3 regions of the Flexivirga sp. genome follow, and region 3 is predicted to be linked to each of the others. Evidence: riboswitches for the same ligand, from Rfam matches in the RefSeq annotation. Region 3 holds a riboswitch; each other region holds the start of a gene.
The links. Region 3 has a riboswitch for S-adenosylmethionine ahead of ACTHL4_RS12760 (MetQ/NlpA family ABC transporter substrate-binding protein). Riboswitches for the same ligand answer to the same signal wherever they lie in the genome.
Positions count from the first base shown of each region.

Region 1 (10,067 bases), on a different contig from region 3:
GCGCACGACACGCAGCGCCTCATCGAACTGGCCCGTGTCCCGGACGGTGCCGTCGGGCAGGTCACGCGCCACGATGTCGTCGACGGCCGCGGCGAGCACGTCGTCCATCAACGCGCGCATGCTGCCGTGCGGGTTGTTGCCGAGCGCGAGGCGCTGCCGGGTGGTGAACAACCCCTCGATGCGCTTCCACGGCACATCGACGTTCAGCAGGATCAGCCGCCGGATCCCGCCCTTGGTCGCATACGCCTGTGCGGACGCCGTCGGCAGCACCTGCAGGGACACGCTGTCGCCGTGGTCGACCAGCGAGGGGTAGCCCTGGATGGTGCGCTTGCCGTGCCGTTGCTGGTAGGTCGCAGGCAACTCGCCGAGATCCCAGGTGGTCAGCCCGGTGCGTTCGATGGCCGCGGCGGCCTTCGACACGGCACCTCGCACCTTGCCGGCGAGTTGCTCCTGCAGGGCCGGCAGGTCCTTGCCCTCGGCCAGTTTCCTGCCTCGCGAGTCCTCCACGCGGAACGTCATCCGCAGGTGGTCCGGCACCCGGGACCAGTCCCACTCGCCCGCGGGGACCGCTGCGCCGGTGGCGGCCCGCAGGGCGTCGCCGAGTTGCGCGGTGATCGGTCCCTCGTCCGGGTGCAGCTGCGGCAGTGCGCGACGAGCATGATCCGGTGCGGGGACGAAGTTGCGGCGAATCGCCTTGGGGAGCGCGCGGATCAGCGCGGTGACCAGCTCCTCCAGCAGACCAGGGACCAACCAGTCGAATCCGTCGTCGTCGACCTGGTTGAGCTGTTCCAGCGGCAGATGCACCGTCACCCCGTCGGCGTCCGAGCCCGGCTCGAACTGGTAGGTGAGCCGCAACTTCAGATCGCCCTGCCGCCAGCTCTTCGGGTAGTCCGTCGCGTCGACCGCGTCGGCGTCGTCGCGCAGCAGGATGTCCTCGGTGAGAGTCAGCAGCTTCGGGTTCTTCCGACTCTCGGTCTTCCACCAGGTGTCGAAATGCGCTGCGGACACGACCGATTCAGGAATCCGTGCGTCATAGAAGTCGAAGAGCTCCTCGTCCCCGACGAGCAGGTCACGACGTCGGGCGCGCGCCTCCAGGTCGGCGATGCGCGCGACCAGCTGCCGATTGTCCCGGAAGAACGCGTGCCGGGTCTCCCAGTCGCCCTCGACGAGCGCGTTGCGGATGAACAGCTCGCGGCACAGCTCCGGGTCGACCTTCGCGTAGGAGACCTGTCGACCGGCGACGAGGGGGACGCCATACAGGGTGACCCGTTCGGCGGCCAGCACACTGCCCTGCTTGCGGGACCAATGTGGTTCTGCGTACTGCCGTTTCACCAGGTGCGCACCCAGGCGCTCGGCCCACGCCGGGTCGATCCGCGCGTTGGTGCGTGCCCACAACCGGGTGGTCTCGACGAGCTCGGCCGACATCACGTAGTCGGGTTGCCGCCGGAAGAGCGTTGACCCCGGCTGGATGGAGAAGCGGGCACCGCGTGACCCCTGGTAGTCGCGCTTGTCGGTGTCCCGCAGGCCGATCTGTGACAGCAGCCCGGCCAGCAGCGCCTGGTGTATGGCGTCCTCCCCCGCGGGGTTGTCGCTCGGCGCGAGGTCGTGCTGTTTGGCGACGCGCTTGAGCTGAGCGTGCAGGTCCTGCCACTCGCGGATGCGCAGGTAGTGCAGATATTCACGCTTGCACATGCGGCGGAATGCACTGCTGGACAATGACTTCCGCTGCTCCTTGAGGTAGTGCCACAGGTTCAGCAGGCTGAGGAAGTCGCTGGCTTCGTGCTTGAACCTCGCGTGCGACTGGTCGGCCTGTGCGTGCGCGTCTGCGGGCCGTTCGCGGGGGTCCTGGATCGAGAGCGCGGCGACGATCACCAGCACCTCCCGCAGCGAGCCGTTCTCCGCCGCTGCGACCAGCATGCGCGCCATCCGCGGGTCGACCGGCAAGGCCGCGATGGTGCGGCCGGTCGCCGTCAGCTTCCGCCGCTGCGACCGTCTCTGCTCCACCGCGCCGAGCTCCTCCAGCAACCGCACGCCGTCGGTGACCTGCCGCGGGTCCGGCGGCTCGACGAACGGGAAGCGCGCAACGTCGCCCAGGCCCAACGAGGTCATCTGCAGGATCACCGACGCCAGGTTGGTGCGCAGGATTTCCGGGTCGGTGAAGTCGGGTCTCGCCTCGAAGTCCTCCTCGGCATACAGCCGGATGCAGACCCCATCGGCGAGGCGGCCGCAACGACCGGACCGCTGGCGCGCGGACGCCTTGGAGATCGGCTCGATCGGCAGGCGCTGCACCTTGGTGCGCTGGCTGTAGCGGGAGATGCGGGCGGTGCCGGTGTCGACGACATACCGGATGCCGGGGACGGTCAGCGACGTCTCGGCGACGTTGGTGGCCAAGATGATCCGCCGTTTGCCCGAACGCTTGAAAACCCGGTGCTGCTCGGCCGACGAGAGCCGTGCGAAGAGCGGCAGGATCTCGGTGGACGGCAGCTCCAACCCGGTCAATGCGTCTGCGGCGTCACGGATCTCGCGCTCCCCGGAGCAGAAGACCAAGATGTCCTGCGGACCACCGTCAGCCTTCGTCTCCGTCCACAGCTCGGTCACCGCGTCGGTGATGCCGGTGACCTGGTCGATGTCGACCTCCAGCTCGCCCTCTTCGCGCACGAGCGGGCGATAGCGCACCTCGACCGGGTAGGTGCGACCGGAGACCTCGATGACCGGCACCGGCGGCTGCCCGTCGACCGTGAAGTGGTCGGCGAACCGCTGCGGGTCGATGGTCGCCGAGGTGATGATCACTTTCAGGTCCGGCCGGCGCGGCAGCAACTGGCGCAGGTAGCCGAGGATGAAGTCGATGTTGAGCGACCGCTCGTGCGCCTCGTCGATGATCAGCGTGTCGTAGCGGCGCAGCTCGCGGTCACGCTGCAGCTCCGCGAGCAGCACACCGTCGGTCATCACCTTGATCAGCGAGTCCTGGCTGGTGTGATCGGCGAATCGCATCTGATAGCCGACGGTTTCGCCCAGTGTGACGTCCAGTTCCTCAGCCACCCGCTCGGCCACCGAGCGTGCGGCGATGCGGCGCGGCTGGGTGTGTCCAATCATGCCGTCCAGCCCGCGGCCGAGCTCGAGACAGATCTTGGGCAGCTGGGTCGTCTTGCCCGACCCCGTTTCTCCGGCGATCACCACGACCTGGTGGTCGCGGATCGCGTCGGCGATCTCCGCCTTGGCGGCGCTGACCGGCAACTGCTGCGGGTAGCTGATCTGCGGCACGAGGGTGCGCCGGTGCTCGCGGCGGGCCGCGCGCTGCTCCGGAGTCTCTCGAGGTGGTCGTCGGTCGCCCTGCCGGCCGGAATTGCGTCCGCGCCGGCCACGGGACCGGCGACCGGCGGGCGCGGTGGAATCGGGTGAGGTCATGGTGATCCCGCCCATTGTCGCAAACTCTCCCTTCACACGGCGCGCGCCACCACCTCGCCGAACAGCTCCTCGCCGTCGACGTCCAGACCGCGGGCGCGGAACCAGGCCGCCACGTTGGTGCAGTCGCGCTGCAGCATCTCCATGCCGTGCGGATTGCCGAAGAGGTCGATCGTCTGCGGCAGGTCGATCATCACCAGCCGCTCCCCCGCCACCAGCAGGTTGTACGCCGACAGGTCACCGTGCACGCAGCCGAGCGCGGCAAGTCCGCTGACGGCGTCATACACCTGCGACCACAGGGAGGCGAGCAGTTCCGGCCGCGGCCGGGTGGCGGCCAGCCGAGGCGCCGGCGTGCCATCGTCACCGAGCACGAGTTCCATCAGGATCTCGGTGCCGTCGACCTGCACGGGGTAGGGCACCGGCAGTCCGGCCCGGTGGAAGCGCACCAGCGACTCCCACTCGGCCCACGCCCAGCTGCCGGCGGCCACCGACTTGCCGAACGTGGTGCTCTTGGCCATCGCTCGCGCCTCCCGGCCGCCCTTCTTGGGCAGCTTGCGGCCGTCGGTGTAGGCGGTGTTGCGATGGAAGGTGCGATGCGTCGAATCGCGATAACGCTTGGCGGCGAGCACGACACTGCGGTCGTCCAGCGGCGCCGACCGCTCCAGCAGGAAGACATCGGCCTCCTTGCCGGTCTTGAGCACACCGAGCTCGGTGTCGACGGCGGCGTCGTCGGTGATGACCCAGTCCGGCCAGGGCTGCGGGCCCCGGCTCAGGGGCTGGCAGTTGCCCCACGTCGACCAGCGCTGGTCGACGGCGAGTGCGCCGATCTGCCGGTAGTCGAAGGCGAAACGTTGATCGACGGACGTGCCGTCAAGGGAGGAGGCGGAGGCCTCCGGGTGGTGCGACATACGGGAAACTCCGATCGAGGAAGAGCCTGGAAGCGGGCAGCGTGTCCTGTCCTTCTGCCATCGCTGACTCCTTTCCTCGAAGCGACGTATGCCGCCGTCGGTGCGGCACAGTTATGCCGCCGGTGCGTGTGTGCCCAGGCTTCCCGGCATACAGCGTTGCGGTCAACCGAATTTCAGCACGCCGGTCGAGTAGGGCGAGGAACGAGCCCGTATCGAGACCAGCGTGGCGTCGAAAAGGCCCTGTGCGGCATACGAGAACGTATGCCGCACAGGGCCTTTCAGGCGGTACTCAGCCCTTCGCTGCGCGGAATCCCTGCTCCAGGTCGGCGATGATGTCATCGACGTGCTCGATGCCGACCGAGAGCCGGACCAGCCCGGGGGTCACTCCGGCCGCGAGGCGATCCTCGTCCGGACCCTGCGAGTGCGTGGTGGACGCCGGGTGGATCGCCAGCGAACGGACATCGCCGATGTTCGCGACGTGCGAGTGCAGCGTCAGTGCCTCGACGAACTTCTTGCCGGCCTCGACGCCGCCGGCGATCTCGAAGGCCAGCACGGCTCCAGCCCCGAGCGGCGTGTATTTCTGGGCGAGCTCGTAGTATTCGTTGCCTGGCAAGGACGCCCAGCGCACCGACTCGACCTGCTCCTGCTCCTGCAACCACTCGGCGACCGCGCGGGCGTTGGCGACGTGGCGCTCGACGCGCAGGCTGAGCGTCTCGATGCCCTGCTCGATGAGGAAGGCATTGAACGGTGACACGGCCGAGCCGAGGTCACGCAGCAACTGCACGCGGGCCTTGAGGATGAACGCCAGGTTCGCGCCGAGCGCACTGCCGACGCCGAGGTCCCGTGCATAGACCAGCCCGTGGTACGCCTCGTCCGGGGTGTTGAAGCCGGGGAACTTCTCCGGGTCTTTGGCGAAGTCGAAGTTGCCGCTGTCGACGATGACGCCGGCGATCGAATTGCCGTGACCACCAAGGTATTTGGTGGCCGAGTGGATCACGATGTCGGCGCCGTGCTCGATCGGGCGCAGCAGGAACGGCGTGGCGATCGTGTTGTCGACGACCAACGGCACCCCGTGGGCGTGCGCCACGCCGGCGACGAGTTCGATGTCGAGGACCTCGGATTTCGGGTTCGACACGGTCTCGGCGAACACCAGCTTGGTGTTCGGCCGGATCGCGGACTCCCAGCTCGCCGCATCCGTGCGGTTCTCCACGAAGGTCGTCTCGATGCCGAGCTTGGGCAACGTGTGCTTCAGCAGGTTGAACGTCCCGCCATACAGGCTGGGGCTGGCGACAATGTGGTCCCCGGCCTGCACGATGTTGAGGAACGTCAGGGTCTCGGCCGCCTGGCCGGAGGCGACCAGCAGCGCACCGACACCGCCTTCGAGGTCGGCGATGCGCTTCTCGGCCACGTCCGTGGTCGGGTTCATCAGCCGGGTGTAGATGTTCCCGAACTCCTTGAGCCCGAAGAGATCTGCGGCGTGGTCGGTGTCGTTGAACTGGTAGGACGTGGTCTGGTAGATCGGCAGCGCGAGCGCACCCGTTGCCGGGTCGGCGCTCTGGCCGGCGTGGATCTGGCGCGTCTCGAAGGACCAGTTGGGAGTTGCCTCGGTGCTCATCTGTGTTCTTGACCTCCGTGCTCGATCGCCGTATGACGACGCACGGCCGCCTTCGGCGGCGGACCCACATTCGTGATGCCCGCGCTTGCCACACGGCGATCTGCACCGGTGGCCCGGTCCTCACCCGGGGCACCCCACCGCGAGAGGAGGGTTGCCGGTCAGCGAGCCGGGGCTTGACGCTGACACTCATGACCTGTCCGAGATGCTAGCGCCGCTCACCTTCTGATACATAATCGTCTCTTACTATGGACGCCTCGCAACGTTATGAGAGCGAAGGCGCCCGAGGAACGACTGTGCAGGAGCGGCGTGCACCGGCGACGGTGGAAGAGGTCGGTGCCCGAGCCCGCACCGGACACAATGGGCCCATGACGAACTCTGCGGTCACCATCGAGCGACTGGACCGGGTCGGCACTCGGGACGTCGACGCACTGACGGCACTGGTCGGCACGCTCATCCGGGCCGACGCGGCGATCGGCTGGGCCGATCCGCCGACCCGGGAGGAGATGCGGGACCTGCTGACGGACCTGGTCGCAGCCGGCCCCTCGGACGCCTGCGTGCTCGTGGCGCGTGCGCCGATCGGCGGTGCGGGTGAACCAGACTGCAATCCCGTCGGATTCGGCTATTGGCGCCGCTACGCTCGCACCACCCTACGGCCGCACGCCGACCTGGAACGCCTGGCCGTGGCCGCCGAGTTCAGCGGCCGAGGCATCGGCCGGATGCTGCTGCGGCACCTGATCGACGCCGCGCGCGTCGCCGGCTGCGAGCAGCTCACGATCGACTTCCGGGGTGACAACGCCGGCGCCGAGCACCTCTACGTGTCCGAAGGCTTCACCGAGTACGGGCGGCTGCCGGATTTCGTCGCGCCGGACGCGGAGCGCCGGTTCGACAAGGTATTCCAGGTCCTCGACCTGCGCGAGCACCCGCGGGGCCGGTAGCCGCCGTCCCACCTCTTGACGGCGACGTCCACTATGTCTAGATTGCTAGCATGCCAGCAAGCGACAAGCCCGCGAAGGCGCAGTTCAACGTCTATCTGCCGGGCGATCTGATCCGCGAGGTCAAGCACCGCGCGATCGACGACGGCCTGAGCCTGTCGGCCCTCGTCGAGCAGGCACTCCGCGACTACCTCGATCCAGGAGCGACCCGATGAACCTCTTCGTGCAGCCGATCCGCTTCACCGACGACATCGACGCGATGACTCGTCTGCTGACCACCCTCGGGCTGCGCGTCGCCCTCACCGCCGACAAGGGCGGATGGGTCGTGCTCGCCGGCCGCGCCGGCACCGTCGCCCTGCACAGTGCGGCGGATGCGGCGACCGGCGCCCGGCCGGGGCACACCAGCCTGTGTTTCGAAGCGTCCGACCTGCCGGCGCTCGCACGGCGACTGACCGCGGGTGGCTTCGGCGACGACGGCCACCCCGCCGGGTCGATGGTGTACGACGAGGCCTACGGCCGGGCCATCACGGTCACCCTCGGTGATGAGGACCTGACGATCAACGGCACCTCCGACGATCTCTACGGATACACGAGCACGGGCGTCACACCGGGTCCCGACGCCGGCGATCTGCGCGTCACGCCGATCCGCTTCATCGACGATCAGGCGCCGGACCGCCGGCTGCTCGAGGCCCTCGGCTTCGCACTCGTCGGCGAGGCGAACGAGCACTTCACCCAGCTCACCCTCCCCGGAGCGGGCGGATCCGTGGGGTTGCACCTTGCCGGAGACGAGTCACGCGTCATACCAGGGCCGTTCGCGGTGCAGCTGAGCTTCGAGACGGCCACCCCCCTGCCCGAGATCATGCAACGGGCCGCCGCGGCGGACGCCACCACGGCGCTGCACGAGTCCGAGTTCGGTGACCACGTCACGATCACCGACCCGGACGGCCAGCAGATTCAGGTGCACGCGAGGGCGTGACCTGCTGTGCGTCGTGCACCGGTGAGGGCCGTTCCGTCCGACGATGTCGGTGGTCGGTGATTCGCTGGACACATGATCGAAGAACGCGCTACGACTGCACCGCCGGATGCGGCTCGCATCGCCGGGTCGCCGACGCCTGCGTTCCCCGAAGCTGTCTCGGCGGCGCGCGACGAGCTGGCGATGATCAGCGCCCAGCTCAACGACGGGCATACCCGTCTCGTCGCGTTGATGCGCCGGGTGCTGGCCGACGAGCTGTGGTGCGGGGTGGGTTTCCGTTCACCCGAGCACTGGCTGACGGCATACGCGGGTCTGACTTGGTCGTCGGCCCACGACGTCGTCCGCATCGCCGAGCGGTGTTCCGACTTGCCGACGATGCAGCGGTTGCTCGATGCGGGCCGGCTGACGCTCGGGCTCGCCGCCGTGATCGCCAAGCACACCCCGAGCGCGTATGACGCGGATGTTGCCGAGTTCGCCTCCTACACGACCGTGACGCAGTTGCGCAGGGCGTTGTGCCGCTATGAGTTCGAGACCGGCGCCGACGGCAACGCAGCCGACTCCGACTCGAACTCCGACGACTCCGACGACTCGGCCGACTCGGCCGACTCGGCCGACGCCCAAGACGCCGGCAGCAGCAGCGCGCTGTTGGCCGGCGCCGCAGCCGACGACGAGGCCTTGGTGGACGCAGCCACCGACGCCGCCCAGGCGCGAACACCAGGCCGGCACGATCCCACCACCGCACCTCCTCGCCTCGAGATGCGTTACGCCGCAGGGCGTTTTCTCCTCTCGTACGACGCACCTGCCGATATCGGTGCCTTGGTCGAGCAGTCGCTGCTGGAGGCGAAGGACGCGCTGTTCCGCCTCGCGACAGGAACGACGGCCGACGCGGGCAGCGCCACGTCCCGACCGTCGGCCACATGCGGCGACAACCCCGGCAGCGCGTCCCGCACCCATCGCGGCGCCTCCTTCGGAGAGGCGATGAGCCTGTTGGCTCAACGGTCCCTGGACACCGGCGCACCGCTCGGCCATTCGCGGGCAAGTCGCTACCGCGTCTACCTGCATCTCGACACTCAGGGCGCGGGGTGGCTGCACAAGCAGTGCGCACTGCCCTCGACGTTGCGTGCCCGGATCCTCTGCGACGGCGTGATTCAGCCGGTCTGGGAGACCGAAGGCACTCCGGTCAGCGTCGGTCGGGCTCAGCGCATCGTGCCAGCGCGCACCCGTCGCCTGCTGGAGGACCGCGATCGCGGGTGCCGCTTCCCGGGTTGCCTCGCGATGCATCACCTGGAATGCCACCATCTCGACCACTGGATCGACGGCGGGCTGACCGACGCCGACCGGCTGATCATGCTCTGCCCGTTCCACCACGACGAGCACCATCGCGGCACCTTCGTCATGGTTGGAGACCCGACCCGGCCGGACGGCGTCACCTTCACCGCACGCGACGGGACACGGTTGCGACCGCTCTACCAGCTCTACGACCCGCTTTGCGGGCTGCGTTCGGAGCCGCGCCACGATCGGCGTCGTGGCCCGGACCGCCCGTCGCAGCACGACCCTCGCGGCAATCACGCCACGCCGCACTTCGCACCGTACGCCGGTCCGACGAACGAGACGCTCCATCTGTCTCTGGTCAGGTTCGATCCGCGACCGCCGGCAGCGAGTCCGCGGTCAGGCGCCTCACCAGGTGAGCAACGCCCGGGTGACCAAGACCCACCGTGGGCGAGATCCCAGGTGACCAAGACCCCCGTGGACGAGATCCCGGGTGACCAAGACCCCCGTGGACGAGACCGGTGGGCAAGACCCGGTCAGTGCCTGAGCCCGCACTGATTCGGTGCACGCAGGCTCGCGGGCACACCATCGGCACGCGCAACACCGCGCCCGCGGTCGCGAGCCGGCCGCGGCGACCCACGACTCGCGACCTCCGACCCCATGCAGGCACCTATAGTGATCGGATGCGCCTGCCCGAGGACATCCCGGCAGTGCACGACTTCAGACGGCAGCTGGGTGATCTCGACTGGATCGTGGGCAGCTACGCCGCCGGCTCGGTCGCCTCCGGCGAGTATGCCCCAGGGGTGAGCGACATCGACCTGGTCGCGCTCACCGCATTCCCATTGCTGGACGCACAACTGGAGCAGCTTGCGCGCATGCACGCTGCCATCGACGCCGCGCATCCTGGAGCGCAACTGGGCTGCGTCTACGCGCCTGTCGACGAGTTGCCGGGCTTGCACATCGCACAC
Region 1 covers NZ_JBQCGS010000051.1:33,286-43,352, forward strand. The annotation lists gene hrpA (ATP-dependent RNA helicase HrpA) at 1-3,405, opposite strand, end outside; gene ACTHL4_RS08805 (serine protein kinase RIO) at 3,438-4,310, opposite strand; gene ACTHL4_RS08810 (bifunctional o-acetylhomoserine/o-acetylserine sulfhydrylase) at 4,600-5,925, opposite strand; SAM riboswitch class IV at 6,002-6,119, opposite strand; gene ACTHL4_RS08815 (N-acetyltransferase family protein) at 6,291-6,860, shown strand; gene ACTHL4_RS08820 (CopG family transcriptional regulator) at 6,911-7,072, shown strand; gene ACTHL4_RS08825 (hypothetical protein) at 7,069-7,833, shown strand; gene ACTHL4_RS08830 (HNH endonuclease signature motif containing protein) at 7,906-9,657, shown strand; gene ACTHL4_RS08835 (hypothetical protein) at 9,783-10,067, shown strand, end outside.
Region 1: linked by a shared signal. The riboswitch ahead of ACTHL4_RS08810 (bifunctional o-acetylhomoserine/o-acetylserine sulfhydrylase) and the one ahead of ACTHL4_RS12760 (MetQ/NlpA family ABC transporter substrate-binding protein) in region 3 are both predicted to bind S-adenosylmethionine.

Region 2 (10,067 bases), on a different contig from region 3:
CTCGGGCAGCGGCCGCCCTCTCCGGGCGCGACCACGTCATACCCGAGGACGTGCAGCGACTCATCGAGCCGGTGCTCGCGCACCGAGTGATCCTGTCCAGCGACAACCAGCACCTGCATCGTGGTGTCGGCGGAGTGCTCGCCGAGATCGTGCGACGCGTGGCGGTGCCCTCCGGCGTGCGCTGATGGCGCGACCTCGGCGGCATACGTTCACCGGACTCGGCCGTGGGTTCCTCACCGCGGGCGTGGTACTCGCCGCGGCCGGACTCTTCCTCGGCTTCGAGGACATCGTCCGGGTGGGCGTGCTGCTGGTCGTGCTCGCGCTGTTGGCGCTGATCTTCGCCCGCCGCGTGGCACCGCGGATCGAGGTGCGCCGCACGGTCACGCCGCGGACCGCGGTGCCCGACGAACGCACCGAGGTGCGAGTGACGTTCACCAACGTCGACCAGCGCTCCAGCCGGCTCTACCTGGCCGAGGAACGCATCGACTACGTCCTCGGCGACCGGCCGCGGTTCGTCGTCGCCCGGCTGGAGCCGGGCGCGACGCGCGAGGTCTCGTATGTCGTGCGCAGCCACCTGCGCGGGCGGTACACGCTCGGCCCGGTGACCCTGGCGCAGCGCGATCCCTTCGGGCTGACCTACGTGACCGGGTCACTGGACAGCACCGACGAACTGCTGGTGCTGCCACGGGTGGTCCCGCTCGGCGCGTCGCACCCGCCCGGGTCGGGCGTGGGCAACGACGGGGAGACCCCGCAGATGGTGGCGTTGCACGGCGAGGAGGACGTCAGCATCCGCAACTACCACGACGGTGACGACCTGCGGAAGGTCCATTGGCCGGCGACCGCACACCGCGGCGAGCTGATGGTGCGCCAGGAGGACCGCCCCGCGCGGCGCTCGGCCCTGGTGCTGCTCGACCCACGGGAGTCGGCGCACGGCGGCACCGGTGCGGCCGGCTCGTTCGAATGGGCAGTGAGTGCCGTCGCCTCGATCCTGGTGCGCCTGGACGAGCTGGGCTACCGGACCCAGCTGGTGACGCGGGAGTCGCTGCAGGCGAGCCACACCGACCTGATCGAGCGGTCGACGCCCGAGATGATCGAGGATCTGGCGTCCGTGGCCCTGGGCACCGACCAGGACTTCACCCGGGTGCTGTCCGCCGGGCACGACCGGGTCACGACCGGAGGGCTGGTCGCCGCGATCGTCGCGGCCGGTGACGACGACACCGGCGCCGAACTGGCCGGGCTGCGCCAGCCGAACGCCGCCGCGCTCGGCTTCGTGCTCGACAGCGCCAGCTTCGCCGGCGCCCGCGACGCCGAAGCAGGCGACGGCCCGAGCGAGGCCGCGTTGCGGGTGCGCGATCAGCTCGCCGCCGCCGGGTGGCGGGTGGAGATCGTCGACGCGAAGCTGCCGATCCGGCAGGCATGGGCCACGGTCACCAACAAGGCCCTGGTGCAGGTGGGGTCCTTGTGATCGCCCGGGCGCGCTGGAGCGAGTCGGGGCTGGCGCTGCTGGGCTCGGTGGTCGCGCTGTGGCCCCTGACCACCTTGCTGGAGGGCGGTTCGTGGCTGTGGGCGCTGCTGGTGCTGTGTGCCTTCGTCGGGCTGGTCGGTGCGGGCATGCGCACCACGCGGGCCTCGGCGGGTGGGGTGCTGGCGGTGCAGGTGCTCGCGCTGGTCGCGGTGGTGCTGCTGCTCAACGTCCACGACCATCTGGACTCGACGCTGATCTCCGCCATACAGGATCTGGTGCAGGAGGCGCACGACACGGTGCGACAGTCGTCGGTGCCGGCCCCGGTCACCCCCGGGCTGTTGATGATGCTCGAGCTGATCGTGCCGGGGCTGGCGATCGGCACCGATTTCCTGGCGGTGACCGCACGGCAGCCGGCGCTGGCCGGCGTGCCGATGATGGTCATCTACATGCTGTCCACGTCCAACTCGGGCGCGGCGCTCAACCCGGTGTTCTTCATCCTGCTCGCGGTGGCCTGGCTGACGATGCTGGCGCACGGCAGCGGCGTGCTGGTCCGCAGCTGGTCGTCGGTGCGGGCGCGCGCGCTCACCCCGACCCTGCACGAGGACCAACTCGGCCTCACCGGTCTGGCGTCGGCGGCGCGCGCGCTCGGCATCGCCACGATCGCGTTGGCGCTGATCGTGCCGGTGTTCCTGCCGCATCCGGACCCGCACTACTTCGCGAAGGGGCTCGGTCGCGGTGGCAGTGGCGGCAGCGGAGTCGTGGCGTTCAGCACCACGGTCAATCTGGCCAAGGACCTGCGCAAGACCGACGGTTCGCCGGTCCTCACCTTCAAGACCACCGACCTGTCCCCGCCGCCGCTGCGGGTCACCGCGGGCGGCATTTACTCCGACGGCGAGTGGAAGGACTTCCCCGGGCCGAGCGGACTGATCATGGGCACCGATGGCAAGCCGCTGCCCCCGCCGGCCGGTGCGGCCCGCACGGACAGCGCGTATGTCGAGCATCTGCAGGTCACCGACAACACGATGACCGCGCCGAACGTGCCGGTGCCGTTCCCGATCGAGTCCGGCGACTTCGGGCAGACCAAGTGGGGCTACTCCCCGACCACCCAACAGCCGTATGTGACCCGGTCGGTGAAGTCCTACGAGTTGGACTACCGGATCCCGCAGCAGGACGCCTACCAGCCGGGACGCCGGATCGACCGGCAGCAGTTCGGTTCGACGCTGCAGGTCGACCCGAAGTCCGCGGCGCGGGTGCGAGCTCTGGCCGGGCGACTCGGCGGCAAGAATTCCTTCGACCAGGCCGTGCGGATCCAGGACTACCTGCGCTCGGGCGACTTCGTCTATTCCCTGACGCTCGCACCCACGCAACGGGTGGACGGCAAGAAGCTCGATCCGTTGTCCAATTTCCTGGTCACCAAGAAGGGCTACTGCACGCAGTTCGCGACGGCAATGATCATGCTGGCCCGGGCGGACGGCATACCCGCGCGGATGGCGCTGGGCTTCCTGCCCGGCAACCCGGCCGCGAACGACACCTACACGGTGATGCAGTCCAGTGCACACGCCTGGCCGGAGCTGTATCTGCCCGGTATGGGCTGGACGCGCTTCGAACCCACGCCCGGTGACCGCACCGGCGCGCCGCCGAGCTACACGACCGCGGTCACCGGCCCGGCCGGCGGTGGCCATGCCCCGTCGGCGAAGTCCACGGCACCGAAGTCGTCCTCGGCGGCGCCGTCCTCGTCGTCCGCGGCCCCTTCGAGGTCGACGGCTGCGCGGACCGCCGCGGGCGGTCAACACATCGACTGGTGGGGCAATCTGGTGATCGCCCTGCTCGTGCTGGCGGTCGGCCTACTGGGTGCCCTCGTGCTCCCCCTGCTCGCCCGTCGGCAGCGCGAATCGATCAGTGCGCGGCTGCGCGAGCACCGGCCGGTCGAGGCGCAGTGGCAGGTGTTGCAGAGCCGGCTCGGCGATCTGGGCATCCCGCCACCGCAGGAGGAGCGGTCCCCGCGCGCGACCGAGCGCTACTACCGCTCCCGCGCCGCCTTGCCCCCGGCCGGGCTGGAGGCACTGCACTCGGCGATGTCGACCCTCGAGCAGGAGCGGTATGCCGCCCCGGGCACCTCACCCAGCACGATCGACCGGCAGTCCCGGCTCATCCTGGACGGGGTGCGCCGGCAACAGTCGTGGCCCCAGCGCATCGCCGCCGCGGTGCTGCCGGCGTCCGGCCGGGCGGTCTTCCGGCGTGGTGTCGCGCGGATCGCCCGCGGGCCGGCGCGCCTGTTCGGCATACACCGGCGCCGCTGAGCGGTCGCGGGCGTCGGACCGGCACCCAAACCAGCGACCGTTGCCGGTTATGCACGCATTTCCGGCCGATTCGGCCCCGAAGCAGCGACCGTTGCTGGTTAGTCACGCATTTCCGGCCACGCCGGCACCCAAACCAGCGACCGTTGCTGGTGAGTCACGCATTTCCGGCCGATCCGCCCCCGAAGCAGCGACCGTTGCCGGTTAGTCACGCATTTCCGGCCACGCCGGCAGCTGCGGAGACGACGACCAGCACGCAGAACGGCCCCGGACGAACTTGTTCGCCGGGGCCGTTCTGCGTGCTGCGAGGAGTCGCAGCAGAAGATTCAGTCCAGGTAGTCGCGCAGCACCTGGGAGCGCGACGGGTGCCGCAGCTTGCTCATCGTCTTGGACTCGATCTGCCGGATCCGTTCCCGGGTGACGCCGTAGACCTTGCCGATCTCGTCGAGCGTCTTGGGCTGGCCGTCGGTCAGGCCGAAACGCATCGACACGACGCCGGCCTCACGCTCGGAGAGGGTGTCCAGGACGGAGTGCAACTGCTCCTGCAGCAGGGTGAAACTGACTGCGTCGGCGGGCACCACGGCCTCGGAGTCCTCGATCAGGTCGCCGAACTCACTGTCGCCGTCCTCGCCGAGCGGGGTGTGCAGCGAGATGGGCTCGCGGCCGTACTTCTGCACCTCGACGACCTTCTCCGGGGTCATGTCGAGCTCCTTGGCGAGCTCCTCCGGAGTGGGTTCGCGCCCGAGGTCCTGCAGCATCTGCCGCTGCACCCGGGCCAGCTTGTTGATGACCTCGACCATGTGCACCGGGATGCGGATGGTGCGCGCCTGGTCGGCCATCGCGCGGGTGATGGCCTGTCGGATCCACCAGGTCGCGTACGTCGAGAACTTGTAGCCCTTGGTGTAGTCGAACTTCTCGACCGCACGGATCAGGCCGAGGTTGCCTTCCTGGATGAGGTCGAGGAAGAGCATGCCGCGACCGGTGTAGCGCTTGGCGAGCGAGACCACGAGGCGCAGGTTGGCCTCGAGCAGGTGATTCTTGGCCTTCTTGCCGTCCTGCGCGATCCACCACAGCTCGCGCTTGAGCTTCATCTCGATCTTCTCGCCGGCGTTGAGCTTCTCCTCGGCGAACAGGCCGGCCTCGATGCGCTTGGCGAGCTCGACCTCTTGCTCCGCGTTGAGCAGAGCGACCTTGCCGATCTGCTTCAGGTAGTCCTTAACCGGGTCGGCCGTTGCACCGGCGGTGACGACTTGCTGGGCCGGTGCGTCGTCCTCGTCGTCCTGGCGGATGACGAACGCGTCGGACTCCTCCGCCTCGTCGTCCTTGAGGTCCTTGGCGTCCGGCGCCTCGTCCTCGGCGACGTCGAGGTCGTCGGTCTTCTTGCGCGCCGCGGACCGCTTGGCGGTGGTCTTCTTCGCGGCGGCCTTCTTGGCCGGCTTCGCGTCATCCATCGCGTCGTCCGGTGCATCGCTCTCGAGCGCGTCGGTGTCGACGTCGTCGGCGCTCTTCTTGGCGGCCGTCTTCTTGGCGGCGGCCTTCTTCGCCGGCTTCGGGTCGTCGCCCTTGGCGGCCGTGGTCTTCTTGGCAGCGCTCTTGGCGGCCTTCTGGCTGGTGCTGCGACGGGTGGTGGTGGTCGCCACGGCACGAGCGGCGGTCTCGGAGTCGAGCGTGACGGCGATGCCGTGCTCATCCAGCGCACGCAGCACGGTCTTCATCCGCTGCGGCGCGATCTCACTGGCCTCCAGGGCATCCTTCAGCTGCGAGCTGTCGATCGAGCCGTTCGCCTGTCCGACTGCCATCAGCTGCTGCAGCGCCGGGTGCGCGAACTCCGCCGGCAATGCCGGCGCTCCGGGGGTCTTCGCCACTGGGTCCACCAACTACCTTCCGAAACTGTCGGTCAGCCGTGCACGGGCACTGGATGCACGGACGCAGGTGCACGGACACCACTACGTTGCCGTCCGGGGTTGACGGCTGACCGAGGTTGGGGTTTCGAAGCGACCGTCACACCGGCTGGTCCGGCTCGGTCACGAGCGCTTCCACACCATTATAAAACGATTCGGGGCGTGGAACATTCCATCGGCCCCTTTCCGGGGCTCGGTCCGCTCACTCGGCGGGCTTGACCGCCAGCACCGGGCAGGCAGCATCCAGCAGGATGCGCTGGGCGTTCGCGCCCAGGATCAGCTTGCCGACCGGCGACCGGCGCCGGAGCCCGATCACCAACAGATCGGCGGACTCCTCCTCCGCGATGCGCAGGAGTTCCTCCGTGGCATCCTCGCCGGGACCGACGGTGCGCACCTCGTAACTGACGTCCTGGTCGGCCAACTCGGCCAGCTGCGCGCGAGCGTCCGGGGTCTGGTCCTGCCCCTCGCTGTGCGCCGAGTCCAGCACCACCAAGGGGGTATGGCGCACGGCCGCTTCCGCGGCTGCTCGGCGCAGCGCCGCGGCGCCTTCCCTGGTCGGTACGTACCCCACCACGACAGCCACTGCGCGATCACCTCTTCCCATCGGGTCGCTCACGTCTCGGACGTACCGACGACGCTACCGGACCGATCCGCCGGCGGGGCGAGCAGCCTGGTGGCCAAGCTCACATCCGGCCGGCGCTCAACCGGCGACGGGCACGCGGACCTGCTCGCGCCGTGCATCGGCCACGGCCTCGGAGACGATCGCCGCGATCTGATCGGTCTCGATGAGGAACCCGTCGTGCCCGTGCCGTGAACGCATCAGCCGGACCCGTCCGCGGCCGTGTGCGGCCACGATCTGCTCGGACAACTCCACCGGGAAGAGCCGGTCGGAGTCGACGGCGGCGACACGCAACAGTCCCGGGTAGCCGCCGAGCACCTCCGCCAGGCTGCCGCGCCCGCGGGTGACGTCATGGGTCGCCATCGCCGCGGTGAGCTGCACGTAGGCGCCGGCGTCGAAGCGGGCGACGAGTTTGCCGGCCTGGTGGTCCAGGTAGCTCTCCACTGCGAACCGGCCGCCGTCCAGCGGGTCCTCCTGATCCTGTGGCCGCGTGCCGAACCGGGTGTTGAACTCGTCGGCGCTGCGGTAGGTCGCGTGGGCGATCCGGCGAGCGATACCCAGCCCGTCACTCGGTATGACGCCCGTGCCGTAGTAGTCGCCACCGGCGTACCCGGGGTCGGAGGTGATGGCCAACGTCTGTGCCTGACCCCACGCGATCTGGTCCCCGGTGGCCTGTGCAGCGCTGGCGATGACCAGCGCAGCACGGGTGCGCTGCGGATGACCGGCGGCCCACTCGATGGTGCGCATGCCGCCCATCGACCCGCCGAGCACCAGGAACCAGTCGGCGATGCCGAGCGCGTCGGCGACCGCCGCCTCGATCATCACCTGGTCGCGCACGGTGGTGCGCGGGAAGCGCGATCCCCACGCCCTGCCGTCCGGGGCGGGCGAACCCGGCCCGGTGGTGCCGCGGCACCCGCCGAGCACGTTGACGGCGACGACATACAGCTCGTCGGTGTCCAACGGCCGTCCGGAGCCGATCAGGCCGGGCCACCAGCCCGCCGTCGGCTGCCCGGGGCCGGGCTCCCCCACGACGTGCGAGTCACCGGTCAATGCGTGTTCGACCAGCACGGCGTTGTCGGCACGGGAGGACAGTCGCCCCCAGGTCTGGAAGGTGACGACCACCTCGGGCAGCACGGCACCGCTCTCCAACGGCACGTCGGTGAGGCGGATCGCGCGGGCGTCGGGGTTGGCATCCGGCGGCGGTGCGCACCACTGCACCGGTGACCCGGTGCGTAATGGCGTGCGTGAGGTCTGCGTCGTCGCCGTCCGTATGGCGCTCATCCGGCCCACTCCTTGCGTGCCCCTTGGGGCTCGCCGGCCCCGCGCTTGCCGACCGCCGTGCACGGTCGACCCTGTCTTCACCCGGGGCACCCCACCGCGGTGGAGGGTTGCCGCCCAGCCAGCCGGGGCTGTGTTCGTGGCCGCGAAGGTCAGCGAACGCTGGGACTCATGACGGATACAACGGTAGCAAAACCGTCTGGGCGGGACGAAGCCGTCGCCCGCGCATCTCACGGGTCGGGCGTTCCACCCAGGACCCGCGACATAGCGACCCGAGAGAATCGGGCTCCCGCGCAGTATTCGGAGGAGCTGGCGGGGAAGAAACGTCGTGGGGTGCCGGAGCGGGGGAGGAATTTCGTGGGGGTGATCTTAGGCAGGCCGTTGCTGAGCTGGTGTCGGGCGCAGCCCGGCCTGCAGCGCCGCGTCGAACAACTGGGCCAGCCGGCAGTCGGGCTCGACCTGCAGCGCGCGGTCGACAGCGAAGGACGCGAGCACCCCGTTGCCGGTGACCCATCGGATGGCGGCGGCGAGCAGCAGCACCGGGACACTCCACGACTGCGGGATGCACCCGACCCACTCCTCCAGTCGCTCGGCGACGCGGTCCACCGGATCGTCGAACGGATCGAGCTCACGCAACCAGAGCGGCGGCAGGCCGAGGTGGTGCGGATCGACCGGCGCTTCGGCCTCGACCAGCTCCGCCGGCAGGAACTGCGGCATCAGCCAGGACAGCACCTGGTCGCGGACCACGATCGCGGCCACGGCCGTGGTGGCGTCGGCCAGCACGTCGACCGGGAGCTGATGCACGGGCGTCTGTTGCTCGAGCAGCACACGCGGCAGCACCTCGGCGCTGTGCACCTCGGCCGGCTCGCCGAGCCGATGCCCGACCGCTGCGGCCACCAATGGATGGCGCACGTCGAAGCGGTGCGCGAGGTCGGCACGGTCGGCGGCCGGGGTCACGCCGCGCTGCACCTGCTCGGCCACCGGTGCGACGCGGGTGGCCGGCGGGACCGGCGACCATGTGCACGGGCAGCGGTGACACGAGCATCGCTCGGCGCGCCAGGTCGCAGCCTCGCCCCGCACATGTGCGACGTGCGACAGCTCTGCGCCGGCTGCGCGCAGCAGGTCGCCCAACTCCTGCAGGAACAGCTGGTCGGCGGCCCCGGACGCGTCGTAACAGAGCACGACCAGCTCGTCCGGATCGTGCCTGCCGAACGTGGTGGCGATGTGCTTCGCGAACGCCACGGCGTCGCAGCTGTCCGGTCGGTCGAACCGCGCCGTGAGGACCGTGCGCCGGTCGCGCAGGCCGATCACGACGAGGCAGTCCCGGGGCAGGAATCCGAGTTGGTAGGGCAGGTAGGCGATGAGCTCGCCGATGCCGTGCAGGCTGGATGTCATACGGCGAGCCTGTGGCCGCGCACCAGGGTCGCGGACGGTCGATCACCGCGGGTGTGGATGCGTGACCGGGCCGGAGGGGGATGTGGACCGCCCGGTCAGGACAGGCGCTCACCCGGGATCGTGTCGCCGCGCCGGCGTTCCCACGCCAGGAACCGGTCGGTGTCCTCCACCAGGGCCTTGGCCAGCCAGGCCAGCACGACGGCGTCATCGGCGAGTCCCACGACACCGACGAGCGCTTCGGGCAGCAGATCGATCGGCGAGACGACGTACGCGGCGGCCGCCGCCAGCAGGCCGAGATGACCGGCACTCACGCCCGTGTACTCGCCGCGTGCGACGGCCTTCGTCATCCGCGGCAAGGACGCGACTCGCACCGAGATGGAGGGACCGCCCGGCTCGGTGACCTCCTGCAGTGCGTCGGAGATCCGGCGCATCGCCGACCAGCGGACGCCGGCCAGGCCGGACACCTTGGGCAGCCGCGGCACGCTCAGCTCCGCCCGGCCGGCAGGGCGCGGCCGGTGGGCGGGAACTCCCGCCTGGCGACCTTGGCGATGCGGTGCAAGAGGAACACGTCCAGGCCGGCGCCGATCACACCACCGGCCACCGGGATGCCCTTGCCCAGCTTGGTCAGCAGCTTGTCACCGAGTTGGCCGACCAGCCGGAAACCGACCGCCTTGTTGACGACCATCACCGCGGGCGGTGGCAGCTGGTTGGCCGCCAGGTTCGCCAGCCGGCCGGTGCTCACGACACCGGCCTTCTTGAGCAGGTCGTCGGCGTCGCCGCCCACCAGGGTCAGGAGTATGGCGGTGCGGGTGCCCTGGTCGTGCAGGTCGTACCCGCGCAGGTCGGCGATGGCTGCCACCATGCGGGTGTTGATCAGGTAGAAGCCGACCAGGTTCACCGGTAGGGCGACGGCCATTGTGACGAATCCGCCGAGGCTGGTGACGAATCCGGCACTGGCCGCGAGCTTGCGGTGCTGGGACACGACGTGGTCGATGGCTCGGTCCACGTCGGCCGGGTAGTCGCGCCGGGCGGCCTCGGCGACCTCGTGCGCGCTGTCGAAGCCGGCCTTCCCGTCGATACCGACCGTGATCAGCTTCTGCGACAGGCTCAGC
Region 2 covers NZ_JBQCGS010000051.1:13,534-23,600, forward strand. The annotation lists gene ACTHL4_RS08725 (AAA family ATPase) at 1-185, shown strand, start outside; gene ACTHL4_RS08730 (DUF58 domain-containing protein) at 185-1,465, shown strand; gene ACTHL4_RS08735 (transglutaminase family protein) at 1,462-3,765, shown strand; gene ACTHL4_RS08740 (RNA polymerase sigma factor) at 4,089-5,627, opposite strand; gene ACTHL4_RS08745 (universal stress protein) at 5,866-6,246, opposite strand; gene metX (homoserine O-acetyltransferase MetX) at 6,364-7,563, opposite strand; SAM riboswitch class IV at 7,600-7,737, opposite strand; gene ACTHL4_RS08755 (DUF4192 domain-containing protein) at 7,930-8,955, opposite strand; gene ACTHL4_RS08760 (YkvA family protein) at 9,051-9,437, opposite strand; gene ACTHL4_RS08765 (EcsC family protein) at 9,440-10,067, opposite strand, start outside.
Region 2: linked by a shared signal. The riboswitch ahead of metX (homoserine O-acetyltransferase MetX) and the one ahead of ACTHL4_RS12760 (MetQ/NlpA family ABC transporter substrate-binding protein) in region 3 are both predicted to bind S-adenosylmethionine.

Region 3 (10,067 bases):
CAGCAACAGCGCGGACAGCAGCTCGAAGGGCCACACCCAGCTGCTGAAGAGCCGGCCGGCAAGCTGGTGAGTGGTGCCGCCGTCGACGGGCCTGCGCTCGTTGCCGAACGCACTGATCAGCACGGTCGCCAGCAGCGCCGCGGTGGCCGCGCCGACGACGAGGGCCGCCGCGCGTTGCAGCAGCGGGGTGTCGTGCTCGTGGCTTCTACCGATCGGCGCCCGGGTGAGCATCAGCGCGAACAGCACCAGGATCACCACGGCACCCACGTAGACGAGAAGCTGCACCAGCGCGACGAATTCAGCACCCAGCACGAAGTAGCAACCCGACAGGGCGCCGAGGCTGACGATCAGCCACAGCGCCGAGTGGACCAGGTGCTTGGTGCTCACCGCGAGCAACCCGGAGGCGACACTGATCGCCCCGGCGATGGTGAACAGCACGTCGTACGTCGTCACGGACTCTCCCCGGAGATGTCCGCGGCGCCGTTCTCGACCGCAGCCGGCGGCGGCACGGTCGGCATCCACTCGCCGAGCTTCTCCTTCTCGTGCAAGAGGTTGCGGATGTCACCGTCGGCGTATTCGAACTCCGGGCTCCAGAAGAGCGCGTCGAAGGGGCACACGTCGATGCAGATCCCGCAGTACATGCACAGGCTGAAGTCGATCGCGAAGCGGTCCAGCACGTTGTGCTGCCGGGCGCGGCCGCCCTCGGGCCCGGGCGGGGTCGTCTCCTTGTGGGAGTCGATGTAGATGCACCAGTCGGGGCATTCGCGCGCGCACAGCATGCACGAGGTGCAGTTCTCCTCCAGCAACGCGATGACTCCGCGACTGCGAGCCGGCAGGTCGGGCTGCACGTGCGGGTACTGCTGGGTGTGGGCGTGCGTGACCATCGTGCGGCCGGTGGTCGCCATGCCCTTTGCGAGACCACCGAGAAACTTGCTCATCGAGACGTCACCACCACTCCGACTGCCGTGATTGCCAACTGCAGCAACGCGATCGGGACCAGTCCGAGCCAGGCCACGCGCTGCAGCTGGTCCTCGCGCAGGCGCGGCCAGGCCACCCGGATCCAGATGATCAGGAAGGCGAAGATGCCGCCCTTGATCAGCATCCACAGCCAGCCGAGCGAGTCGCTGAAGGGCCCCGCCCAGGCGCCGAGCCACAGCGCGGCCAGCAGGAAGGACATGACGACGATGCCGGCGTATTCGGCGAGCAGAAAGAGCGCGAAGCGCAGGCCGGTGTATTCGGTGTAGGGGCCCATGACCAGCTCCGAGTCGGCCACCGGCATGTCGAACGGCGGGCGTTGCAGCTCGGCCGTTGCCGCGACGAGGAAGACCAGCGCGCCGGGCAGCTGCCAGATCAGCCACCAGGGGTTCCAGGCGTGCGCGATGCCGACCAGCGACAGCGATCCGGCGGCGATCGCGAACGACGCACTGACCAGGATCAGCGGCAGTTCGTAGGAGACCAACTGAGCGGCGGTGCGCATGCCGCCGAGCAGGGAGTACTTGTTGCCGCTGGACCAGCCGCCCATCAGGATGCCCACCGTGCCGATGCCACCCACCGCCAGCACCCAGACCAGGCTGCCGGGGACGTCGGCGCCGAAGAAGCCGGGTCCGAACGGAATGACCGCCAGCGCCAACAGGTAGGACACGATGCCCAGCGCGGGCGCCACACGGAAGACGCTCTTGTCCGCGGCGAGCGGGACGATGTCCTCCTTCTGGGCGAACTTGACGCCGTCGGCGATCAACTGTGCCCAGCCGTGGAAGCCGCCGGCCTCCATCGGCCCGAGCCGCCCCTGCATGTGCGCCATCACCTTGTGCTCGGTCTGGCCGACGAGCAGGGGCAGCACCAGGAACGCGGCCAGCACGCAGACCGAACGGAGCACGATCTCGGCGAAGTCGTTCATCGAGGGCCCCACGACTCGTCGGGGACACCCGGCGGCTGCAGCCGGCGACGCGGCGCGCGGGCGGGTTTGGCGCCGTCGGTGCCACCGCCGCCCGGTTCCTTGGCTCCCGGCCACGGCTTGCTCGCGCGGGCCACCAGCACGAACGACTTGCGCAGCGGGTTGCCGTCGAAACCGTCCGGCAGCAACAGTTTTCGGAGTTTGCCGGAGCCGGCCTCGCTGTATCCGTCGAAGCCGATGCCGAACATCTCGTAGGTCTCGCGCTCGTGCCAGGCGGCACCGCTCCACAGCGGGGTGCAACTGGCGAGCGTTGCGCCGTCGGCGACCCGGGTCTGCACGAAGGTCTCGCACAAGGCACCGGGAGTCATGTCGTAGAGATGCACCACGACGTCGAAGCCGGGCCGCTCGTCGGCGTCGGTCTGGTCGACGGCGGTGAGGAAGTCGAAGAAGTCGAAGCCCTCGCCGCGCACGCGCTCGAGGGTCTGTCGCCACTCCCCCGGCTCGCAGCAAACCGTGGGGATCTCGTGGGTCTGGTCGGTCACGCGTCCTTCTCCTGCGAGGGAGGAGCGACGAGCGGACGGCTCACTTCGGCCGCGGACGCCTTGCGGCCGGCATACGAGCCGAGCTTGGCGCGCAGGCCCTTGGTGTGCAACCGCTCGTCGGCGATCTGTTGCTGCAGCACCTGTATGCCGTGCAGCAGCGCTTCGGGTCGCGGCGGGCAGCCGGGGACGTAAACGTCGACGGGGATCAGCTGGTCGACGCCCTTGGTGACGCTGTAGGAGTCCCAGTAGGGACCGCCGGAGTTGCTGCAGGCACCGAAGCTGATGACGTATTTGGGTTCGGGCATCTGGTCGTAGAGCCGGCGGACGGCGGGCGCCATCTTGTCGGTCACGGTCCCGGAGACGACCATCAGGTCGGCCTGGCGCGGACCGGGGGCGAACGGGATGACACCCAGCCGGATGAAGTCGTGGCGGGCCATCGACGCAGCGATGAATTCGATGGCGCAGCAGGCCAATCCGAAGTTGAAGACCCACAGCGAGTAACGCCGGCCCCAGTTGAGGACCAGTCGCATCGGTCGAGGCGCGACGGCCTGGCCGGCGCCGACACGGGGCATCGGCAGGTCGGTGGTCATCGGTCACTCCAGGTGAGCAGACCCCGGCGGGCGGCGTGCAGCAGGCCGACCAGCACCACCGCGATGAAGATGGCCATCTCGATCAGGCTGGCGATGCCGAGGTCGTGATCACGCAGCACCAGTGCCCACGGGAAGAGGTAGACGGCGTCGACGGCGAAGACGACATACAGGAACGCATAGGTGATGTAGCGGAAGTGTGTCTGCGCCCAGCCGCCGGTCACCGGGTCGACGCCGGACTCGTAGGTCGTCAGCTTCGCCAGGCCGGGCGCGCGGGGCGCGAGGAGGCGCCGGGAGACCATCGCAGCAGCGAAGAGCACTGCTCCGGCGACACCGACGCCGAGCAGCACCAAGTAACCGGTCACTCCCGTGGACACCCGCAGAGCCTAACCAGGGCGTGGCGTCTCGTGCGTGAGGCGCTCCCGGAGTGGACGGTCTACTGACGGACGCAGATGTCCGCCCCGCAGCGCCGGGAAGACCCGGTGCGCCAACAGCGGCGCGAGATCCTGCGTGGCGTCCGCGGACACGTCCGCCCAGCGCAGCTCGGCGATCTCGGCCGCCGGGGCGCTCACCGGAACGAAGTCGTGCTCATACACCGTCGCGGTGACGGTGTGCCCCGGCTCGTTGGCGGCGTCCGCAGTGAAGGTGCCCAGCAGACGCAGGTCGGCGGCTCGCACCTGTATGTCGAGCTCTTCGGCGACTTCCCGCACGGCCGCATCGATGGGGCGCTCGCGGGGTTCCAGCTTGCCGCCGGGGAACATGAACTTGTCCGTCCCGGACTTCCGGACCGTCAGCACCCGCCCCTGCGGGTCACGGAACACGACGGCGCTGACGACGATCTCCGCGGCTGGCACGGCAGGAGCCTATCGGCGGATGCCGTCGAGGATGAGCTCGGTGATCAGGGCGACGGTGTCATCGCGGCTGACGTGCTGTTGGTGCATGAGTTCGTGCGAGCTGTAGAGCAGCCGGCTGATCAGCGTCAGGCGGGCCGCCCGGTGCCCGGACCGGAAGGTCCCGGCCCGGTCGCCCCGGTCGAGGATGCCCTCCAACACCGAGGAGTCACGGCGTTGATGGGCGGCCGGATCGGAGCCGCCGAGTGCGGCACCGGACTCGAGCAGCGCGGCCGCCGCGCGATGATCCGCGCCCGCGGCATACGCCACCTGCTCCTGGATGTAGCGCCGCAGCTGCGCCTCCGGGTCTTCCTCCTCGGCCACGGCGGCCGCCACCGCGGCCTGGAATGCCTCGGACTGGGCGGTGAGGTGGTGGCGGACGGCGGTGACGACATCCGGAACGTAGTTGTACAGGGTCGCGCGCGAGATGCCGCTCGCCCGCGCGAGCCGGCTCATCGACACCGCACCGAGGCCGTCGCTGCTGACCAGCTCGGCCGCTATCGCGCCGATCCTCAGCAGTTGCCGTTGTTTGTGGCCGGCGACGGTCGCCGACCAGTCGGCGTCGACCGAGGGCCGTGCCGCATCATCCGCGCCGGCGTCCCGCACCACCTACGGCCTCCTTTTCGAATTTTGACACTGTGTATGGTCTTGCTTACACACCGTCACCATGTCGACACCACGGCTGGGGTGACGACTGAAGCGTAGTCGGGCGTCCCGCCCGACCGAGCACACGAGGAGTCGGGATGCGTTCCCAGCAACGGCCGTGCGCGATCGACGTACACCGGCTGACCAAACGGTTCGGACAGCTGGCGGCGGTGGACGGGCTGAGCTTCACCGTCCGCCCGGGCCAGGTCACCGGGTTCCTCGGAGCCAACGGCGCCGGCAAGACGACGACCTTGCGCATGCTGCTGGGCCTGATCACCCCTAGCGAGGGAACCGCGATGATCGGCGGCCGCCGCTATCAGGACCTGGACGCTCCGGCGCGCACCGTCGGAGCGCTGCTGGAGGCCGACGGCTTCCATCCGGCACGCACCGGGCGAGATCACCTGCGCATCTGCGCGATCGCGGCGGGGGTGAACGACCGCCGCGTCGACGAGGCGCTGGACCAGGTCGGCCTGGCGACGGCCGGCGGACGGCGGGTGCGCGACTACTCCCTGGGCATGCGCCAACGCCTCGGCGTCGCCTCGGCGATCCTCGCCGACCCGCCGGTCCTGATCTGCGACGAACCGACCAACGGGCTGGACCCGGAAGGCATCCGCTGGTTGCGAGGACTGCTGCAGGACCTCGCGGCGGCCGGGCACACGGTGCTGGTGTCCAGCCACCTGCTGGCCGAGATGCAGCAACTGGTCGACTCGGTCGTCATCATCCATCGCGGCCGGCTGGTGCACGAGGGCGACATCCGGCAGGTCGGCAGCGACGAGGTCCGGGTCTGCAGCGCGGACCCGGCCGGACTGCAGGCCGCTGTGCACCGGGCGGTCGGTGACGACGTCCGGGTCGAGCGGGCCGGCGAGGAGACGTTGATCGTGCGCGGTGTCGACGCCACCCGCATCGGGCTGATCGCGCACGACACCGGCATACCGCTGCGGCAGTTGGTCACCGAGGCCAACACGCTGGAACGACTCTTCTTCAGTCTCACCGAATCGGACGGCAGCGGCGCCGTCGAAGACCCCGCACACGAGGGAGCAACGCGATGAGTGCCGTCGCCGAACGGACCGATGCACCTGCGGAGACCGGATCGGGTATGGCGACAGCGCTGCGCACCGAGCTGCGCAAGCTCGCCACGACCCGCCTGTGGTGGATCCTCGGGATCGTCGCGGTGGCCGTCGCGGTCCTCGTCACGGTGCTGACCGTCGCCGGATCGGAGGCCAGCGAACACCCACCGCTGGACATCTTCACCGGAGCACTCATCGGCGGGGTGCAGACCGCCTACATGATCACCGCGATCGTCGGCATCACCGCGGTCACCGGCGAGTACCGCCACCACACCGCGACCGCGAGCTACCTCGCCATACCGCATCGCGGCCGGCTGATCAGCGCCAAGCTGATCGTGCTGACCGGCTACGGACTGCTCGTCGGCGTCGTGGTGGTCGGCGTCTGCTCGGCCATCGCGGCTCCGTGGCTGTCCGCCCGCGGACTGCTCGGGGGCTCGCTCACCGCGGGCGGCGTGACGCGAGCGGTCGTCGGCGGCACCCTCTCCATCGCCGTGATGACCGCGGTCGGCGTCGCCGTCGGCGCACTGCTGCGCAACCAGATCGCCGCGGTCGCCGCACTGCTGATCTATCTCTTCGCAATCGAACAGACGATCAACAGCATCGCGCTGACCCGGCCGGCATACCCCTTCCTCCCCGGCGGCGCGGTGCAGGCACTGGCGTTCTCCGGGCACCGCGCCTTCGGCTCCGCGACCGGCGCCGAACTGCTCAATCCGTGGCTCGCCGCGGTCCTGATCGTCGGTTATGCGGTCGCCATCACCGCCATCGCGGTGCGCACGACGATCCGCCGTGACGTGAGTTAGCCGTTGCGCTCGACTCAGGCGGTCACCACCGTGGTGGGGCGATGGAGGTGACGCAGTTCACAAACCAGTAGCACCGCTACACGTTTTGACTTATTCGGTAACTGTTCCTTATGTTTAAGACAGTCACGAGTCCCAGCGACAAGCCCTGGCTTGCTGGGCGGCAACCCTCACGCACGTGGCGGGGTGCCCCAGGTGAATGACTGGGCCGCAGTGTGTGATCCACCGATCCGCAGTGCGGCAAGCACGGCAGTACCCCGTTGCCCGAGCGCCCGCTGATCGCGTGCGCGCGGGTTCGAGCACGGCCGGGCGCCCTTTCGTCATACGAACGACAGCCGAAGCCTGAGGTCACCATGTCCACCAACACCCCGTCCGACCCGTCTGGCGTCCCTTCCCTGCCGGACCGCCCCTCCCTGCCACCCCGACCGGGCCGGTCGCGGCGTACGTGGCTCACTGCTGCCGTCATCGCCCTGGTGGTCGGCGCCGGCGGCGGGTTCGCTGCCGGCCGCGCGACCGCCGGCGACTCGGCCTCCGGCGGCAAGCTCACCACGGTGAAGATCGGCGTCACGGACGCCGACCAGGACTACTGGCCGGTGCTGAAGAAGCTTGCGCGCGAGCACGGCATCGACCTGCAAACGGTCAACTTCTCCGACTACACGCAGGCGAATCCCGCTGTCGCGCAAGGCCAACTGGACTTGAACCTCTTCCAGCACCTGGTCTTTCTCGCCAGCTACAACAAGCAAGCGCACCAGGACCTGACGCCCGTCGGGTCCACGTATGTCGTGCCGCTCGGTCTCTATTCCAGGAAGCACACCCGGCTCAGCCAGATCCCCCGAGGCGCCGACATCGCCATACCGAACGACCCCACGAACCAGGCCCGCGCACTGCTGGTGCTGCAGAAGGCCGGGTTGGTCCAGCTCAAGGGCGGCGGCACCATCGTGTCGACACCCGCGGACATCGACACGTCCGCATCGAAGGTGAAGGTCACCCCGGTCGACGCCTCACAGACCGTGACGTCGTTGTCCTCGGTGGACGGCGCGGTCGTCAACAACGACTTCGCGTTGGACGGCCACCTGGACCCGAAGAAGGCGCTCTTCTCCGACGACCCGAGGTCGAGCACGTCGGAGCCCTACATCAACGTGATCGTGTCGCGGGCCGCCGACAAGGACAACCCGACGTATGCCGAGATCGTGAAGCTGTATCACGACCCGCGTGTGGAGAAGCTCGTCGTGGCGGAGTCGAAGAACACGAGTGTGCCGGTGCAGAAGCCGGCCGCCGACCTGCGCAAGCTGCTGGCCGGCTACGAGAAGGTCGTGAGCGCGCAATGACCGACGCCGTCATCGAAGCGACTGCGTCCGAGGTGGATTCGGCGGATCCGGTCGTCCGACTCACCGCCGTGTCCAAGATCTTCGGCACCGGCGCCGAGGCTCACCATGCTCTCGACGACGTCAGCCTGGACATCCGCCGCGGTGAGATCTTCGCCGTGATCGGCTACTCCGGCGCCGGCAAGAGCACACTGGTCCGACTGATCAACGGCCTGGAGAAGGCGACGTCGGGCACCGTGACCGTGGACGGGGTCGACATCACCCGGCTGCACGGAAAACCGTTGCGCGCCATACGTCGTCGCATCGGGATGGTCTTCCAGCAGTTCCACCTGATGCGATCGCGGACCGTCTTCGGCAATGTGGCGTACCCGTTGCAACTGGCCGGGCTGGGGCGTGCCGAGCAGGAACAGCGGGTTGCCGAACTGCTCTCCTTCGTGGGGCTGCTGGACAAGGCCTGGAGCTACCCGGAAGAACTGTCCGGTGGTCAGAAACAGCGCGTCGGTATCGCCCGGGCGTTGGCCTCGGACCCCGACCTGCTGCTCGCCGATGAATCCACCTCGGCGCTGGACCCGGAGACCACCCGTGACGTGTTGGCCCTGCTCCGGCGGGTCAACGAGGAGCTCGGAATCACCATCGTGGTGATCACCCACGAGATGGACGTGGTCCGCGCGATCGCCGATCGCGTCGCCGTGCTCGACTCCGGCCGGGTCGTGGAGACCGGCACCGTGCGCGACGTACTGGGCTCACCGCAGGCGCAGACGACGCAGCGGTTCGTGTCGGCGACGGTCGGGAACCGGCCGGATGCTGCACGGCTGCAACAGCTTCGGGACACGTATGACGACACCTTGGTGACCGTCGCGGTCACCGACGAGCGCGCGTTGGGTGCCGTGCTCAGCACCGCTGCGCGCGAGCACGGTGTCGACTTCGAGATCGTGTACGGCGGGATCACCGACCTCAAGCACGAGTCGCTCGGCTCGTTCACGCTTGCGCTGCGCGGCCCGGATGAGGGCGTACGGGCGACGGTCGAGGCGTTGAGTGCTGCGGGCCCGGTGGACGGGGGCGCACGGTGACGACGGACTGGTCGACGCTCTGGCCGACGTTCCAGACCGCGATCTGGCAGACCCTGCTGATGGCGGTCGTGACGATCCTCATCGGCGGCGTCCTCGGGCTGGTGCTCGGCGTGGCGCTGTTCACCACCCGCGGCGGCGGGCTGATGGAGAACCGGGTCATCAACACGGTGCTCAACGTGCTGGTCAACATCGTCCGGCCGATCCCGTTCATCATCTTCGTGACCGCGATCGCGCCGCTCACCCTGCAGGCGATGGGTTCGACGATCGGGACCCGCGCGGTGCTGTTCCCGCTGGTCATCGCGGCAACGTTCGGCGTGTCCCGCATCGTCGAACAGTCGTTGGTCTCCGTCGATCCCGGCGTGATCGAGGCTGCCGAGGCGATGGGCGCCGGCCCGTGGCGGATCGTCCGGTCCGTCCTGGTGCCGGAGGCGCTCGGTCCGCTGATCCTGGGATACACGTTCATCTTCGTCGCGGTCGTCGACATGACGGCGATCGCGGGGGCGGTCGGTGGCGGCGGACTGGGCGACTTCGCGATCACCTACGGCTACCACCGCTTCGACTGGGCGGTGACCTGGATCGCGGTCGCGGTGATCATCGCGTTGGTTCAGCTCGCGCAGTTCGGCGGCAATGTGTTGGCCCGCAAGGCGCTCCGCCGTTAACTCGCGGCCTACTCAGGACGACGCCCGGCCTCCTTCGGAAACAGCGCGTTCAGCTCGGCGTGGGCGCGTCCGCCGGCGAGCTCGTCATACGTGCCGGCATTGAGCAGTTCGCGAGCCGCCCGCTCGAGGTGCCCGAAGATCGCCCCGGCCAGGGAGGAGCCCGCCGAGATCCGACGGGCGCCGGCCGCGCGCAGTTGCGCGATGCCGGGCGCGTGCGGACCGGTGAGGATGTTGACCGGGGCGTCGATCGCCGCTGTCAGCCGGGCCACTTCGCCGAGGTCGGTCACGCCCGGCACGAAGATCCCGCTCGCACCGGCGTCGAGGTATGCCGCCGCCCGGGCGACGGTGTCGTCGAAGTCGGCTGCCCCGAGCAGATAGCCGTCCGTGCGGGCGTTGAGGTAGATGTCGACACCTGCGCTGGTCGCCGCCTCGCGGACCACACGCACGCGTTCCACTGCCTCGTCGACCGGTCGCAGCTCACCGTCGATCGCGTCCTCGAGGTTCACGCCGACCGCTCCCGCCTCGATCACCAGACGGGTCGTCTCGGCGAGGTCGGTTGTCGTTTCACCGAATCCGCCTTCGATGTCGCAG
Region 3 covers NZ_JBQCGS010000076.1:12,691-22,757, forward strand. The annotation lists gene ACTHL4_RS12710 (NADH-quinone oxidoreductase subunit J family protein) at 1-453, opposite strand, end outside; gene ACTHL4_RS12715 (NuoI/complex I 23 kDa subunit family protein) at 450-938, opposite strand; gene ACTHL4_RS12720 (complex I subunit 1/NuoH family protein) at 935-1,897, opposite strand; gene ACTHL4_RS12725 (NADH-quinone oxidoreductase subunit C) at 1,894-2,436, opposite strand; gene ACTHL4_RS12730 (NADH-quinone oxidoreductase subunit B) at 2,433-3,026, opposite strand; gene ACTHL4_RS12735 (NADH-quinone oxidoreductase subunit A) at 3,023-3,388, opposite strand; gene ACTHL4_RS12740 (NUDIX hydrolase) at 3,410-3,877, opposite strand; gene ACTHL4_RS12745 (TetR family transcriptional regulator) at 3,887-4,522, opposite strand; gene ACTHL4_RS12750 (ABC transporter ATP-binding protein) at 4,657-5,607, shown strand; gene ACTHL4_RS12755 (ABC transporter permease) at 5,604-6,425, shown strand; SAM riboswitch class IV at 6,547-6,675, shown strand; gene ACTHL4_RS12760 (MetQ/NlpA family ABC transporter substrate-binding protein) at 6,776-7,750, shown strand; gene ACTHL4_RS12765 (methionine ABC transporter ATP-binding protein) at 7,747-8,817, shown strand; gene ACTHL4_RS12770 (methionine ABC transporter permease) at 8,877-9,476, shown strand; gene ACTHL4_RS12775 (isocitrate lyase/PEP mutase family protein) at 9,485-10,067, opposite strand, start outside.